4 regions of the Oceanisphaera submarina genome follow, and region 2 is predicted to be linked to each of the others. Evidence: predicted binding sites of a transcription regulator. Region 2 holds the regulator's gene; each other region holds the start of a gene.
The links. The regulator sigma-54, encoded in region 2, starts transcription at its own class of promoters, with help from an activator protein. The targets are predictions, from matches to a motif close to TGGCACNGTTTTNGCTT.
Positions count from the first base shown of each region.

Region 1: a site for sigma-54 is predicted at 1,789-1,805, ahead of flgA (flagellar basal body P-ring formation chaperone FlgA). Genes of this name have one in related genera too.
Region 3: a site for sigma-54 is predicted at 2,484-2,500, ahead of fliE (flagellar hook-basal body complex protein FliE). Genes of this name have one in related genera too.
Region 4: a site for sigma-54 is predicted at 1,686-1,702, ahead of ACLEIV_RS12455 (ammonium transporter). Genes of this name have one in related genera too.

Region 1 covers NZ_JBKGFN010000015.1:103,544-107,756, forward strand. The annotation lists gene ACLEIV_RS14525 (CheR family methyltransferase) at 1-813, opposite strand, end outside; gene ACLEIV_RS14530 (chemotaxis protein CheV) at 834-1,748, opposite strand; gene flgA (flagellar basal body P-ring formation chaperone FlgA) at 1,911-2,651, shown strand; gene flgM (flagellar biosynthesis anti-sigma factor FlgM) at 2,723-3,040, shown strand; gene ACLEIV_RS14545 (flagella synthesis protein FlgN) at 3,042-3,455, shown strand; gene ACLEIV_RS14550 (LPP20 family lipoprotein) at 3,520-3,900, opposite strand; gene ACLEIV_RS14555 (FlgO family outer membrane protein) at 3,890-4,213, opposite strand, start outside.
Region 2 covers NZ_JBKGFN010000011.1:45,787-49,999, forward strand. The annotation lists gene rapZ (RNase adapter RapZ) at 1-766, opposite strand, end outside; gene ptsN (PTS IIA-like nitrogen regulatory protein PtsN) at 777-1,223, opposite strand; gene hpf (ribosome hibernation promoting factor) at 1,226-1,513, opposite strand; gene ACLEIV_RS11600 (RNA polymerase factor sigma-54) at 1,538-2,977, opposite strand; gene lptB (LPS export ABC transporter ATP-binding protein) at 3,028-3,753, opposite strand; gene lptA (lipopolysaccharide transport periplasmic protein LptA) at 3,756-4,213, opposite strand, start outside.
Region 3 covers NZ_JBKGFN010000015.1:80,677-84,889, forward strand. The annotation lists gene fliG (flagellar motor switch protein FliG) at 1-412, opposite strand, end outside; gene fliF (flagellar basal-body MS-ring/collar protein FliF) at 405-2,114, opposite strand; gene fliE (flagellar hook-basal body complex protein FliE) at 2,126-2,440, opposite strand; gene ACLEIV_RS14430 (sigma-54-dependent transcriptional regulator) at 2,551-3,936, opposite strand.
Region 4 covers NZ_JBKGFN010000012.1:56,821-61,033, forward strand. The annotation lists gene ACLEIV_RS12445 (TAXI family TRAP transporter solute-binding subunit) at 1-93, shown strand, start outside; gene ACLEIV_RS12450 (hypothetical protein) at 229-1,605, shown strand; gene ACLEIV_RS12455 (ammonium transporter) at 1,926-3,134, shown strand; gene ACLEIV_RS12460 (dicarboxylate/amino acid:cation symporter) at 3,438-4,213, shown strand, end outside.

The DNA of each region.
Region 1 (4,213 bases), on a different contig from region 2:
GCGATAGATAATGCCCGGACTGCAGCGGATCATCTCGAATTTATCCGACAGGCCGGTGAGCGACTCGGAGGCGCCCAGCAGCAGGTAGCCGCCGGGGTTCAAACTGTTGGCAAACTGGTTGAGAATTTTGGATTTATTCTTAGGAGAGAAATAAATCAATACGTTACGGCAGAAAATAAGATCGAACTTACCCAGAGAGCCATAGTTGTCCAGCAAATTGAAGGGACGAAAGCTGACCATGTTTCTTACTTTTGCCTGCAGCTGCATCTTGCCGTCAGCCAGTGGGGTAAAAAACTGCTTTCGACGTTCGGGTGACAAGCCTCTCGCCAGTGACAGGCTGTCGTAAATGCCGCTCTTGCACTGTTCCAGCATGCCGGTGGAGATGTCGGTGGCAACAATTTGCAGCCCCGGCAAACCGCCCGGCCGCCGGGCCTGATATTCCAGCGCCGTCATGGCGATGGAATAGGGTTCCTGACCGGAAGAACTGGCGGCAGACCAGACTTTCAACGGTTTCCCCGGTTTGACCAGTTCCGGAAACAACTTGTCCGTGAGCAGGGTAAAGGGGTAACCATCACGAAACCACAGGGTTTCGTTGGTGGTCATGGCGTCGATGACCGCCGTTTTCAGCTCTCGCTCGCGTATCGACATGGATTTGTTTATCAGCTCGCCGAGTGACTCTATCTGAAAACGGGACAACAGCGGAGACAGCCGGCTTTTTACCAGATACTGCTTGTTGTCACCCAGCACTATGCCGGTACCGGCTTCAAGAAACTGGCAGAATGTCCTGTATTGTTCGTCGGTAAAGTTCTTCATCCCTTTCCTTTACACTTTTATCAGAGTGCGTTCTTGACCGTCGATGCCAGCTCGTCGGGGTTGAATTTGGCGATAAAATTATCCGCCCCGACCTTTTCAATCAACGCCTGATTGAAGACTCCACTCAGGGAGGTATGCAGGATCACATGCAAGTCTTTCAGTGCCGGGTCATTGCGGATTTCAGCGGTCAGGGTATAGCCATCCATCTCCGGCATTTCCACATCGGATATCACCATAGACAACTGCTCGTTAACGGGGCCGATGGCGGCGATTTCCCGAAGCTTGTTCAGCGCGAGCTTGCCGTTTTCGGCAACGATACATTTCAATCCCAGCGCCTCGAGGGTTTTCTGGATCTGGCGGCGGGCGACGGAGGAATCATCGGCAATCAGTATCGGCTTTTGCTCTGCCGTATTTAAATGAGAAACCTGCTCAAGGATCTCGGCGTTCACGGCGCCATTGACCGGTGCTATTTCGTAGAGAATTTTTTCCACATCCAGAATTTCTACCAGCTCACCGTCAATTTCGGTCACCGCCGTCATGTAATTGAAGCGACCCGCGCCCCTCGGAGGCGGCAATATCGACTCCCAGTTAACGTTGATGATGCGTTCAACCGAGTTAACCAGAAAGCCCTGCACCGAACGGTTATATTCGGAGATGATGACAAAGCTGTTTTCGGTCTGCTCTATCGGCCGGCCGCCCATGGACTTGCTGAGATCGATAATGGAAATGGTTTTCCCACGAATATTGGCCACCCCCTTGATCACTGGGTTGCGCTGCGGCAAGGCGGTGAGCCTGGGGCACTGCAAGACTTCTTTCACCTTGAACACGTTAATGCCAAATCTTTGACGTCCATTCAGCTTGAACAACAGTAATTCCAGTCTGTTCTGACCGACGAGTTGTGTTCTTTGGTTTACCGAGTCGAGTATCCCCGCCATTACAGTATCTCCGTCTATGCCACGACTCGTTTCAAGATCATGGCATGTTCTATGCTTGTTTTATGATTATTGTGCTTGAGTCAGACGGCGTTAGCTTAACACCACCCAGGGCAGACACCAATTGAGGCCAGCCTACCGTGTTCTATCGGCCATGAGGTAGTAATGCTTAAGAAAATTTTTCCGATTTTTAACATCTTGGTGCGCAAAGCGTCACTGGCAAAGTCGGGCAAGCTGCTTTGCTTGTTGCTTGCCGCCCCGTTGTGGCCAACTTCGGCTCATGCGTCGGTACATGATACTCTTCGCCACTATGCCGAAGGTTATGTGCGCGACATGGTTCCGTTACAGCCCGGCAATCGGCTGGAGGTCAATGCCGCCAGCATCGATACCCGATTAGCCTTGACCGAGTGCCTGGGTAAACTGACGGCCGATATTCGCGGAGCGGGTGAGGTGCGCCGTAATACCCACGTTTACCTGCAATGCCATGAGCAGCCAGGTTGGGAGCTGTTTGTACCTGTGCGGGTAAAGATACTCAAGCCGGTGGTCACCGCCGCCGACCCCGTTGCCCGCAATACATTGTTACAAGCCCAGCACCTGACGGTAGATTATCAGGACGAGGTGTTACTGCGCGGTGATGTATTCAACGATCCCCGTGATCTGATCGGCTCCCGCAGCAAGCGGGATCTTCGCCCGGGTCAACCCATTCGCAGCAGCCAGCTGTGTGTGGTGTGCAAAGGTGACAAGGTCGGCATTTTCGCACAGGCAGGGGGATTGATGCTTAAAACCGACGGCATGGCTCAGGAAGACGGGGCTTTCAATGACAGCATTCGTGTACGTAACATCAACTCGGGTCGAGAAATTACCGCCCGGGTCATGGCCGCAGGCCAGGTGCAAGTCAAACTGTAAATTCTGCTAAAGTTATGGCCGCAGAAGTCGATACCCCGTTTACGCAGCAGCAATATCAGGACTTGAATATCATGGCTATCGATAAACTACCCCCCGGCCTCGGTAATACCACACCGTTGACAGGCCATCAGAAGTACAAGGCATCAACCACCACAGGTACACAGCCCGATGGTGGTGCAGCCCCAATCCGACAGGATGAGGTCACCCTGACACCTCAGGCAAAGCGGCTCAGTCAGATGCAGCAAACACTGGCAACGACGCCCGCTCCCGACAACAGTGCCCGGCTGGATGCGCTGAAAAAAGCGATCAACGAAGGCAGTTATCAGGTAGACAGCGAACGGCTGGCGGCCAATATTTCTCGCTTTGAACAGGATTTAGAAGGCCTCTGACATGTCCCTTGATGCGCTGCTGAACCATCAGAAATCACAACTCGAGCTGCTGCTGGACATTACCCATCAGGAACTTGAGTTGATCGTTAAACGCCAGGCCCTCGAACTGCCCCCGCTGACCGAGCGCAAGCAGGCGTTGCTGATCGAGATCCAGACGACCGATAGCCAGCTTGCCAGCCATCCCGATCGGGAACGCCTGAACAGCGACTATCACGACCGGGTAACAGAGCTGCGTGCACTGTTACAGCAATGCCAGGAACAAAACCAGGTGGCCGAGCAACTGCTGGAGCAATCCCTCAATGGTATTCGCCAGCTAACCAATATTCTGAGCCGGCTGCATGAACGGCAAAGCATGACCTATGATCAAAAAGGTCACACCAAAGGCATCAACAAAGGCATTGGTTTCAAGGTTTAAAAGAAGGTGGTAATTAACACATCGCCTTGCCTCATCACGTTATGGCTATCCCTGCGGCCTCCGCTCAGATGCCGCGCCGCAGCTTCTCGTAAACCGCCAGATCCAATTCAAGCTCGGTCACATACATGTCACCATCCGGATAGCTGTTCACCACCCGTGCGCCCCGTACTACACCACGACTGCTGTTGCTAACCGTGCCATCCTGCAATATCTGGCTATTCATCCGGCTGGAGCTCGACGTCATGACACCACTCAGCTGCTCGGTCAGTTCGCGATAGGCATCCATCTTGGATGCACGCATGGCATGCAGCAGCTTTTGTTGATGTTCGGCCGGCTGCTGCAGGCTGATGGGGGCATACCCCACCGCATAAATATGATTTCTGGCCGGCTGTACGCTGCAACCAGACAGTACCAGCAACAACAGGGCACAGAGATTATTTCGCATAACGGCTCCTTTGCTCCGGCGTCATCACCATACGGGGTTGGGGCCCTCGCGCCCTGATAGCACTGGCCACCAGGTATTCAGGAATAAACTGCTGGGCACTGGCCACCAGGCTGTTGTCCCCCATCGATACCAACCGCGCATTGATCAAACGACCGCCCGTGGTTTCACTGACGGTGCCATGCAACAAATAGCGGGCACCGATACGTGAACTGAGCTGACGATAATCCCGGCTGGTGCTGACATCTCCATCCGGGGTGATGCGAATAAAAGGCAAGGTCTTGAAGTCGACCACGCGCAGCCCATACTGATTGAG
Region 2 (4,213 bases):
ATCTGTGTTTGCCGCCGGTACAGCCGATGGCGACGGTCACGTAGCTGCGGTTGTTGCGTTCCAGGTGTGGCATCCAGGTGACCAGCAGGTTTTCAATCTGCCACAGGTATTTGGTGACCTCGGGCTGGCTGTTCAGGTAGCCGGCGACCGGTTCGTCCTGGCCGGTAAAAGGCCTCAGTTCCGCTATCCAGTGAGGATTGGGCAGGAAGCGGGCATCGAATACGAAATCCGCATCCTGAGAGATACCGTATTTGTAACCGAAGGACTCGAACACCCAGTTCAGCTCGCGTTCCTTCTTGCCGAGAATGCGCGCGCGGATAATTTCGCTCAGATCGTGAATACTGAGATCGGAGGTATCGATACGCAGATCGGCGGCGGAAGACAGGGGCGACAGCAGGTGGGTTTCCTGACGGATGGCTTCGTCCAGGGTCAGGCTGAGACGAGACAGGGGATGCAGCCGGCGGGTGTCGCCGAAGCGGCGAATAAGGGCGGCGTTGTCTGCATCGATGAAGATGCTGGACAGGCTGACTCCTTCCATGGCGCTAACTTCGGCCAGGCAGGCCTCCAGTTTGTCGGCACCGTCGGGCAGGTTGCGTACATCGATACTGACCGCCACCTCGCCGGGCTTGCGTCGACGCATCTGTACCAGCTCGGGCAGCAGCTCGACGGGGAGATTATCGACACAGTAATAGCCCAGATCCTCAAGCACACGCAGGGCTACGGTTTTCCCCGAGCCCGAACGGCCACTGACGATCACCAACTGCATATTGCTCTCCTCAGGAAGAAACCATGATGTTATAGAGCTCGTCATCGCTGCCGGCCTGGCGCAACTGCTTGCAGACCTGCTTGTTACTGAGCTTTTCGGCAATCAATGACAGCGTCTTGAGATGCTGTTTACACTCCTGCTCCGGTACCAGCAGGGCGAACACCAGGCCAACCGGCTGATTGTCGATGGCATCGAACTCTACCGGTTCGGCAAAGGTGAGTAAAACCGCCGTCGCCCGGTTGTCATCGCTGATACGACCATGAGGAATGGCGATACCGTTACCGATACCGGTGCTACCCATTTTTTCCCGGGCCAGCAGGCAGTCAAACAGCTGCTGACTGCTGATGTTGAGGTGCAGGGCGGCCAGCTCGCTGATGATTTCCAGCGCACGTTTTTTGCTCGTGCAGGGGACTGCACTGCGGGTGCAGCCCCTGCTCAGTATGTCGGCGACTTCCATGGTTATTTTTGCTTGAGCTTCTCTTTGTGTTTGATTATTTGGCGATCGAGCTTGTCGATCAAGCCATCGAGGGCGGCGTACATATCGTCATGTTGAGAGTTGGCAAAGATTTCGCCGCCGCTGAGGTGGATTTTAGCTTCGGCAACCTGCTGCAATTTTTCGAGTGTGAGGACGACGTGTACATTGGTAATGTTGTCGAAATGACGCTCCAGTCGGGAAAACTTGCTGTTCACATAGTCACGCAGGGAGTCCGTGATGTCTACATGGTGTCCAGTCAGATTTATTTGCATATCGTCTTCCTTCTAGGTCTGCCTTTACATCAGGCGTTTACGCTGATTGGAAGGGGGGATGGCCAGCGATTCCCTGTACTTGGCGATGGTCCGCCTGGCCACCTGTATCCCCTGTTCGGCCAGCAGCTGGGCAATTTTGCTGTCGCTCAGTGGCTTGGCCGGGTTTTCCGCACCGACCAGTTTCCTGATCAGGGCACGAATTGCCGTCGACGAACATTCTCCACCATCATCGGTACCCACATGGCTGGAGAAAAAATACTTCAGTTCAAACACCCCTCTGGGGGTATGCATGAATTTCTGGGTGGTGACCCGGGAGATGGTGGATTCGTGCATTTCCACCGCCTCGGCCACATCATTCAGCACCATCGGCTTCATGGCCTCGGGCCCATACTCAAAGAATGCCTGTTGTTGTTCCACAATACAATTGGCAACCTTGAGCAGGGTCTCATTTCGACTCTCGAGACTCTTGATAAACCACTTGGCGTCCTGCAAGTGGTTGCGGATAAACTGGCCGTCTTCGCTGTTTCTGGGTTGGCGGGCCATGGCGGCATAGGTCTGGTTCAGCCTGACCTTGGGCATGGCTTCCGGGTTGAGTTCGGCGACCCAGCCACCCTGTCGCTTGGTGACCACCACGTCCGGAATCACATATTCGGAGCTGCTCTGAAGCACGCTGTTACCCGGTCTGGGCTCCAGCTGCTGGATCAGGGACAGTACTTCCCTGAGCTCTTCTTCTTTCAGTCTGGTCTTGCGTTGCAGGCTGCGGTAGTCCCGGGTGCCGAGCAGATCCATGTGCCGGTCAATGACGAGACGGGCCTCGTTCAGCCAGGGAGTGTCGGCGGGAAAAGGGTCCAGCTGAATGCGCAGGCATTCCTGCACGCTGCGGGCGGCGACGCCGATAGGGTCGAAATGCTGGATGCGCTTCAGCACCGCCTCCACTTCATCTGCTTCTATCTCCTGTTCGCCGCCGGAGACGGCGGTGAGGATATCCTCCAGACCCTGAGTCAGGTAGCCGGCATCATCGATGGCGTCGATAATGGCCAGTGCTATGGCCTGATCGGTCTCGCTGAAAGGGGTCAGTTGCATCTGCCACAGCAGGTAATCCTGCAGCGTTTCCGTGGTTTCTCCCTGGTAGACGGTATCCTCCATGCCTTCGGGAAGGCCGCCGTTCCCGGCGCTGCCGGTTGAGGTGGTATAGATATCGTCCCAGTGGGTGTCCATCGGCAGTTCGTCGGACAGCTGATTCTGCTCCATGGCGGTATCGGCGGCCATCTGCTCGTCGTTGCCGCCGTCGGCCACCTCGATGCTGTCCGGCTCTTCCTGTTCCAGCAGGGGGTTGCTTTCCAGGGCCAGCTGAATTTCCTGTTGCAGTTCCAGGCTCGACAGTTGCAGCAGACGAATGGCCTGTTGCAACTGGGGGGTCATGGTCAGCTGCTGTCCCATACGTAACTGAAGAGTTGGCTTCATCGTTGGTAAAGTCCTTCTATATCAACCGCATGGGGCTCCAGCGGGTCAGCTTAGAGGCTGAATTGTTCACCCAGATAGACTTTCTTGACCTGCTCGTTCGCGAGGATTTCGGCCGGGGTGCCGGCGGCGATACGATGACCATGACTGACAATGTAGGCCCGCTCGCAGACGTCCAGCGTCTCGCGCACGTTGTGATCGGTGATCAGCACCCCCAGGCCTCTATCGCGCAGGTGCAGAATGATTTTCTTGATGTCGATTACCGAGATGGGATCGACTCCGGCGAAGGGTTCATCCAGCAGTATGAAGCGCGGATCGGCCGCCAGTGCGCGGGCAATTTCCACCCGTCGGCGTTCACCACCTGACAGACTCATACCGGCACTGTCGCGGATATGGGTGATATTGAACTCTTCCAGCAGCTGCTCCATTTTCTCGTCGCGGCCGGCGGCGTCCAGATCCTTGCGGGTTTCGAGTACCGCCATTAAGTTGTCGGCTACGCTCAGACGCCGAAAAATGGAGGCTTCCTGGGGCAGATAACCGATACCGGCGCGGGCTCGCACATGCATCGGCTGATAGCTGATGTCCTGCTCGTCGATGGTGATGCTGCCGGCGTCGCGCTGTACCAGGCCCACTATCATGTAGAAAGAGGTGGTCTTGCCGGCCCCGTTGGGGCCGAGCAGGCCGACGATCTGGCCGGTATTGACGGTCAGGCTGACATCGGCCACTACCTGACGGCCCTTGTAACTCTTCTGCAGCCCGCGGGCTTTCAGTGTTGCCATGATCAGTTCTGTATCTCTTTTTTATTCATGTCCTGCAGCTGTTCAGGCAGAAAAATGGTGGTAACGCGGTCTGCTCCACCCTGGCTTTCGGCTTCCATCTGTTCCTTGTCGATATGGTAGCGAATACGATAGCCGGTCACGATATTGTCGTTCTGCTTCAGCTTCGCCTCCTTCAATAGGGTGAGGGTGCGTGCCTTCATATCGTAGTGGATCTCCCGGGCCTCGGCCTTGACCGGCTGGCCGTTGTCCAGCACCTGGTAGTAGGTGGCTGGCGCGCCGTGGGCGGTCATCGATTGCAGACCCTGTTCGGTGCGGATCACCACCAGTCTGTCGGCTCGCACATCCATGGTGCCCTGTTTGACCACGACCCGCTCGCTGAAGGTCACCTTGTTGTCGGCCAGCTCCACCAGCTGGCGACCGGCATCTATGGTTACCGGCTGGCTGAAATCAGCCTCTTTGG
Region 3 (4,213 bases), on a different contig from region 2:
GAATAATACCCGCCACCTGGCGCGCATCCATCCATTTAAGCGAGTCCAGGCCGCGTGAACCGGCACCGGCCGAAATCTGGTCCACCAGGCGTCCGGCCTTGTCTTCACCCAGGGCCGACACCAGGGCGTTGCGCACGAAGTCCTGGCTGCCCACGCCGATTTTGGTGAAACGCTGAATATCTTCGATAAAGAGACGATGCACAGCCCCCACCCGGTCGGGGCCAAAATCGCCGACCGAGGCCATTTTCATTCCCAGTCGCTGTACCTGCTTGGGGTCGAGATGACGAAAAATCTGGGCCGCATCCTCTTCCCGCAGGCTCAACATCAGGAGCGCGGCCCTTTCGGTACCGGTCATCTTGTCGAGCAACTGACGCTGCTCGTCGGTAATCATCAGTTGCTGAGTATCAGTCATCGGCTCTCACCCAATCTCTCACTACCTGTGCCGCCAGATCCGGTTCGTTGGCCACCAGGGCCCGAATAGCCGACAACACATCTTCATCTTTATTCAGATCCGGCAGTTGCAAACGACCCTCGCGAATACCGAACATGCCGTCATCCTGCTCGGCCTGCTGAGCCAACAACGACAGACTGTCATTGCCCAACAGTGCATTCTGACCGTCCAGATCCACCTCTTCCGGCATTTTTTCGTCGCTGCCCAGCAGACGCCGCACCATGGGCCGCACCAGAGTCAGCAACAACACAATCAGCACCAGAACGGCACCGAGGATCCGGGCCAGATGCCAGAACCAGGGCTGTTGATAAAAAGGCACGCCGGCAATATCGTCAAGCTGGGGTCGGTTGAACGCCACCGACACCACTTCGATGGCATCGCCCCGGCTCACATCGAAGCCCAGGCCGCCCCGCAACAGCCGATCGATGCGCGTCAGCTCTTCCGGCGTGAGCGCTACCCGCTCTGTGGTGCCATCGGCGTTACTGACGGTCTTGTGATCCACCGCCACCGATACCGTCAGCCGACGAATATCACCGGTCGAACTCTGGGTATGACTGATGGTGGTATCCAGCTCGAAATTGCGGGTTGCCTCCCGACGGGAGCGCTCGTTGGTCCGTTTTTCCTGCGCCAGCCCGGCGGCCTCTTCGGGGATATCAGACTCGGCCGGCGGCTGATTGGTGAGCGCGCCCGGAATGCCGATGGCCCCCAGACCCGAGGTGTTGTCTTCCATCACCATTTCCGATCGTACCGCCGGCAGATCGGGGTTAAACGACTTGATGGTCTGCTCTTTGCGGCTGAAATCGAGCCGCACATCGACTTCGGCTGTGTAATTTCCGAGCCCCAGCACCGGACTCAGAATGGCGTCAATCTTCTGACGATACTCGGCTTCCTGCTTTTGCTGCTGTTCAAATTCACGACGAGTGCGGGCCGACAGCGGATCCTGTGAGCCGGAATTGAGTAATCGACCGTTCTGATCGGTCACCGTAACCCGGCCCGGCGTCATGTCCGACACCGCCGAGGCCACCGTATCCACGATGGCATCCACTTCTTCCTGACGCAGGGTGCCGCCCCGGCGCAAGTTCAACACCACGGTGGCGCTGGGCTGGCGCTTGTCGCGTACAAAGACGTTTTCGCGAGGAATGGCCAGCAATACCTGGGCCTGAGCCACGCTGTTAAATTGCTCTATCACCCGCGCCAGTTGCCGTTCGCGGCTCAGGTTAAGCCGCTCCCGCTCCAGGCGCTGACTGATGCCGAAACCGGGGTCGGACAACAAGATGGCATCGCCCTGGGGGGCACTCTGGTTCAGGCCGGATCGGCGCAGGTTGAGCTGAATGTCGGCAAATTTATCGGCCCGCACCAGCACAGTGCTGCCGTCGATGGAGTATTCGACTTTTTGCGCATCGAGAAAATCGAGAGTTTCAATCAGTTCCTGATTGCTGTACACGCCCAGCGGCCGCATCTGGGGCTCTTTTCCCCACAGCAGGATAAATACCGCCATCGCCAGACAAATGGCCAGCGCCAGCACGATAATGACCTGGCGCAAGATATCGGTGTTGCCCAGCAGGGCGAACGGTGTGCTTTTCTGCTCTTCTGCTTCCAGTGAATTGGCCTCGCTGGTGGCAAGTGCAGATTTGTCGGTATTCACCAACGGATTATCAGCCACCAATCAAGTCCTCATACCGGCATGTTCATAATGGTTTTGTAGGCCTCAACCACCTTGTTGCGCACCTGCACGGTGGCATCGAAGGCGATACTCGACTTTTGCGCCGAGATCATGACCTGCTCCAGGCTGACCGATTCATCTCCCAGCTCGAAGCGGTTACGCAGATCACCGGTATTTTGCTGCAAGCCATTCACGTTATTTACCGCCTGAGTCAGCAGGGCGGAAAAATCCTGTTGCGGCGCCATACCATTGGCCGGGGTCAGCGGTTGCAGCTCGCCTTTGACGGCTTGCATGTCCGATAACAATGCAGCGGCGGTAATGTCCATTCCAGTCACTCCCTCTGTCAGATTAAGTAGCGTGAAGATCATAATGCAAACGACGGGCCAGTCTATCTTTATCTGTTCCTTCGTCTTGTATCCGATCATGCCGGGCCATTTCAGGCCGGCACGCTGATCCCGGCATCTCGCATGCGGGCCAGTTTATAACGCAGGGTGCGCGGGCTGATGCCGAGCTTTTCCGCTACCTGCTGGCGGCTGCCGGCGCAGGTTTGCAATGCCTGCAAGATAATCAGATGTTCCTGCGTGGCCAGCTCTTTGCCCAGATCACTGCCCTGTTCTTCCGCGATCATCTGTACCGGGTCGGTTGAGGGGGCAGAGAATGACGGCTGTGCCGCTGGCGCCGAGGCGTCCAGCAGAATATCGGTCGCTTCAATCACAGCACCATGCGCCAGTATCAGCGCCCGCTGTATCACGTTACCCAGCTCACGCACGTTACCCGGCCAGTGCCAGGCCTGCAATTTGACCCTGGCCTCGTCACTCAGTACCAGCCTTCCTCGTCCCTGATCGCGCCCGTGGCGCTGCAACAGATATTCCGCCAGTGGCATTATGTCGCCGGGCCGTTCGACCAGTGCCGGCCAGTGCAACGGAAACACATTAAGCCGGTAGAACAGATCTTCCCGGAAATGTTTTTCCGCAACGGCATGGTGCAGATCCCGATTGCTGGTCGCCAGCACCCGCACATCCAACGCTATTGTCTTGCGCCCGCCCAGGCGTTCCACTTCCCGCTCTTGCAACACCCGCAGCAACTTGGCCTGCAGGTTGAGATCCATTTCGGTAATTTCATCCAGCAGCAGGGTGCCGCCATGGGCCTGTTCGAATTTGCCAGGGCAGGCCAGAACCGCCCCGGTGAAGGCACCTTTTTCGTAACCGAACAGGGTGGCTTCCAGCATGTTATCGGGAATGGCGGCACAGTTGATGGCCACAAAGGGACCCCCGGCCCGCTCGGAGCGTTGATGAATAAAACGCGCCAGCACCTCTTTGCCGGTGCCGCTGGGGCCGCTTATCATCACGCTCGCCCCCGACTCGGCCACCTTTGTCGCCAGTTGCAGCAGTTGTATGCTACCGGCGTCCCCCACCACAGGATCGCCGCTGTCCGCCACGTCTTGTGACACATGGCGCGATACGACCGCCAGCAGGGCTTCTGGCGCAAACGGCTTGGCCAGATAATCCACCGCGCCGGCACGCATGGCGGCCACCGCGCCCGCCACCTGGGCGTAAGCGGTGATCACCAGCACCGGCAGGCCCGGAACACGACGGTTGATCCAGTCGAGCAACTCCAGGCCGTCCATACCGGCCATCTGCACATCGGTGATCACCAGCCGCACCGTTTGCTTCTGCAACCAGACGATGGCCGACTCGGCACTGTTGACCGCCTCGCAAGAAAAACCTGCCAGCAGCAGGGTATCCTGCAACGCTTGCTGCAACCCCGGATCGTCTTCGACGATGAGCATATCAACAACATCGGGCTGTACATCATTAGTCATGAAGATGCCTCCTTAACCTATTTACGCCATGTCCTATAACTGATGTGGACTCTGGGGCTGGTTTGCCTTTCTCGTCACCCTCGCGAAGGCGGGGGTACAGGACCTTTGCAGACAAACCGCCGTCTGACCGTTCTGCGCCACCAGTTCTGGACTCCCACCTTCCCGGGAATGACAACGCAGTAAAAAGACGCCACAAGCGCTGCCCTGCGTGCTCGGCCAAACGCGTTTAACTCGGACGAAATTCAACCGAAAAAGGTCACTAAACCCTAATAGCTGG
Region 4 (4,213 bases), on a different contig from region 2:
GGCGGCACCATGGGGATAGTGACCCCGATGCATGACGGCGCCAAGACGTTCTGGACCGAGCAGGGAAACAGCCTGAGCGCCTCTCAGCAATAAGCCATATACGGCTTCGACACGCCGACCCCGCTCTTGTGCGGGGCTTTTTATATCCGACTGCACGACAGGCAGCACCGGGCGTCGAAATACGTTAAGATATTGTCATCATTAATGTTTATGGTGTAATTCCGGCCCGTGATCAGCGTTGAGCGTAAAGATGGCTTCGCCCTAAAAATATCCCGCATCCTGCGGGAGGCGACCGAGCACCGGCTGGATATTTACCTCTTTATTCCCGGCGAATTGGGGCTGAACACCAATGTGGTGCCGGAAGAAGAGTTTTACCACGGTGCCATTCACGTGCAGCGCACCTATTTCAGCGATCAGCCGCTGCTCCCGCTGGTGCACAGCCGCCTTGCCCGCCGGGGTAAACTCACCACAGAACAATATCGGCTCAGCCTCAGCCTTTACGCCTATCAGTATGTGGTGGGGCTGGAGCAGTCCTGCCACCAGCTGCGTAACGAAAAAAGCGGTGCCGGCCAGGAGGCGATAGAAGAGGTGATCGCCCTGGCCCAGGATATTCTGCGCCGTCTGCGCCGCAATGTGCCCACCGATCAGACCCTGCTCAAGTACTACGTCAATATCGACAACTATCTGTCCTGGTTTACCGAGCAGCGACTGTTGTCTCTGGTGGCCCACCTACCCCGCAACGGCGACTACAAGACCACCAAGTCACTGCTGCTGGAAATCTGTGATATCGAGCGTCGGCATCGCGTCACCCAACAATACAATTCAAGCCACACCACAGAGGCCCTGTCTCGTATTTCCAACAAGATGCGGCTGCTGCGCAGATTGATCGAATATCCGGTGACGCTCAAGGAGAAAACCCGGGAGCTGGGCGGCGGCGAGCAGAAGCTGCTCAAGGCGGGGGTCACCGCCGTGGTAATGACCTCGGTATCGCTGGCCGCCTACGAGGTACGCGAAACCCTGGGCGGCATATCGCTGATGGTGATCTTCGCCCTGGCCCTGCTCTATGCCCTGCGTGAACTGTTCAAGGATGACTTGCGCAACACCCTGTGGCGCTGGCTGCGCAAGGGTCGTCCCAAATGGCGACGACAGTATTTTGATGTGCACAGCAACCAGCTGGTGGGCCGTCAGCTGGAGTGGTTCGACTACCGCCGCCCCTCCCGGCTGAGCGAAGAAATCCTGGCGGCACGCCACGCCAACGTAAGCCAGCGGGAAGAGGTGGTCATGCACTACGGCAGCCACTCCCGCATGCTGCCTACCCGCTTCCTGAGTGGCTACGAACAGACCCGCGAGCTATTGCATCTGGATTTGAGTCTGCTGTCCAAGCTGATGGAAAAGGGCTCGCACCACGTTTATCAGCTCAAAGAAGGCCAGGTGTCCCGGCAGCCGGTGGAAAAACGCTATCTGATCAACCTGGTCACCCGTGAAATTCAGGGGCAGAAGCCGCCGGTCATCCAGCGCTGGAAGGTGGTAATGAGCCGATCCAAAATCGTGGAAATAGAGGAGATACCCCAGCGGAAAGCCGCCGGCTCTTCTCCGGGATCATAATTCACAATAAGGTATTCCCTTGCTCCGTTCCGGCCGAGAATGCAGGCCGGGTGGCTCAGGCATCGGTGCTCCGCCCACCCTGGCATGATTCATGCTTTTTACTTCGTGTAGGCCGCCTCAAGGCAGGTCCAACTCCGGCATGGTGCCGGCTGCCGTTTCCCGGTGTTCACACCGCAGCTGTGACGCTCGCCTGAGTCATAACGGCGACATTCCAAGAGGCAGCCGACGCGACAATGCACCATGCTGGCTAGACAATAACAGGAATGCACCACACCAGTGCATCACCTGCACCGCCATCGGGCACGTAGGAGAATACATTCATGGACAGTATCAGTAGCGCCATCGACACCCTGGCACAGAGTGCCAACACCCTGTTTATTTTGATGGGGTCTGTCATGGTGTTTGCCATGCACGCCGGCTTCGCCTTTCTCGAAGTCGGTACCGTGCGTCACAAGAACCAGGTCAACGCCCTCGCCAAGATCATGACCGACTTCGGTTTTTCCGCCGTCGCCTATTTTTTTGTCGGCTACTGGGTCGCCTATGGCGTCACCTTCTTTCAGGATGCCGAAACCCTGTCGGCAGGCCAGGGCTATGAGCTGGTGAAATTCTTCTTTCTGATGACCTTTGCCGCAGCCATTCCCGCCATCGTCTCCGGCGGCATCGCGGAGCGGGCAAAGTTCTGGCCTATTCTGTGCGCCTCGTCGCTATCGGTGGCCTTCATCTATCCGTTTTTCGAGGGCATCGCCTGGAACGGCAACTTCGGCCTGCAAGCATGGCTGGAAGCCACTTTCGGCGCACCCTTTCATGATTTTGCCGGTTCGGTGGTGGTTCATGCCCTCGGCGGCTGGATAGCCCTGGTGGCCATTCTGTTGCTGGGAGTTCGTCGGGGCCGCTACCGCAACGGCAAGCTGGTGGCCTTTCCGCCCTCCAGTATTCCGTTTCTGGCTCTGGGCGCCTGGATACTGTCCATCGGCTGGTTCGGCTTCAACGTGATGTCGGCCCAAACCCTGGACGGCATTTCCGGCCTGGTGGCGCTGAACTCCATGATGGCCATGGTGGGCGGTATTATCGCCGCGCTTATCCTCGGCAGAAATGACCCGGGCTTTATCCATAACGGCCCCCTGGCCGGTCTGGTGGCCGTCTGCGCCGGCTCGGATCTGATGCACCCCATCGGCGCCCTGCTCGTGGGCATCATCGCCGGCGCTCTGTTCGTGTGGCTGTTTACCCTGCAGCAGAACAAATGGAAGATAGACGATGTGCTCGGTGTCTGGCCGCTGCACGGTATCTGCGGCGCCTGGGGCGGTATTGCCGCCGGTATTTTCGGCCAGCAGGCGCTGGGCGGCATGGGAGGCGTCAGTATCGTTTCCCAGCTGCTGGGCACCGGTGCCGGTATCCTCGTAGCCTTGCTGGGCGGCCTGTTGGTGTACGGTAGCATCCGTCTGCTGGTGGGGATTCGCCTGAGCGACGAGGAGGAGTTCAACGGCGCCGATCTCAGCATCCACAAGATTGCCGCCACCTTCAATGACTGAGTAATACCGGAGCAGCCGCAAACGGTACCGACAGGCGCTCCCCTGATTAACAGGGCAGCGCCTGTTGTCATTTCAGCCTCAGTACGATCGCACACAAAACCCACTTCTTATGGTGATAACGAAAGAAAAACGGCAACAATTAGGCATAAAACTTCACGTAAAGCCAAGAAACTGGCATTATGCGCGCCGCTTAGCCACAACTGACATGCTCATGTGGCGGATCAGAGGCCCCAACCCTCACCTCAGGGCATCCCTTGATGCCACCGTTTTGTTCCCTTATATCGGATAAAGAGAGTCCATCTGATGACAACCGACAAGAAAAAACTGTCGCTGACCAGCAAGGTCCTGCTGGGCATGAGCCTCGGTATTGTGGCCGGCTTTATCTTCCGCACCCTGCTGGCCGAGGTAGCCTTCGTACAGGAGTATCTGGTCAATGGCCTGCTGCAGGTGGGTGGCGAAATTTTTATCGCCAGCCTCAAGATGCTGGTGGTGCCGTTGATTTTCGTATCGCTGGTCTGTGGCACCAGTTCGCTGAAAGATCTTTCCACCCTGGGTCGCCTCGGTGGCAAGACCCTGGCGTTTTATCTGGTCACCACCGCCATCGCCATCAGTCTGGCGCTGTTGATGGGCAACCTGTTCAAGCCCGGTGACGGCGTCGATCTCACCACCGCCACCAGCTTTGCCGCCAAGGAAGCGCCCAGCCTGGGTGATGTCATCATCGGCATGTTCCCCACCAACCCCATCAACTCCATGGCCCAGGGCAACACCCTGCAGATCATAGTGTTTGCGGTACTGTTCGGTATCGCCATCAGCCTGGCCGGCAAACCGGGCGAACGCATCGCCGCCCTGTTCGGTGACTTCAACGAAGTCATCATGAAGCTGGTAACCCTGCTGATGAACGTGGCGCCCTACGGCGTCTTCTGCCTGATGGCCCAGCTGTTCACCAGCCTGGGTCTGGATGCCATCGTCAACCTGATGGAATACTTCCTGGTGCTGGCCGGGACTCTGCTGCTGCATGGTCTGGTGACCTACTCCATCATGTTCCGGGCCCTTACCGGCCTGAATCCGCTGACCTTTCT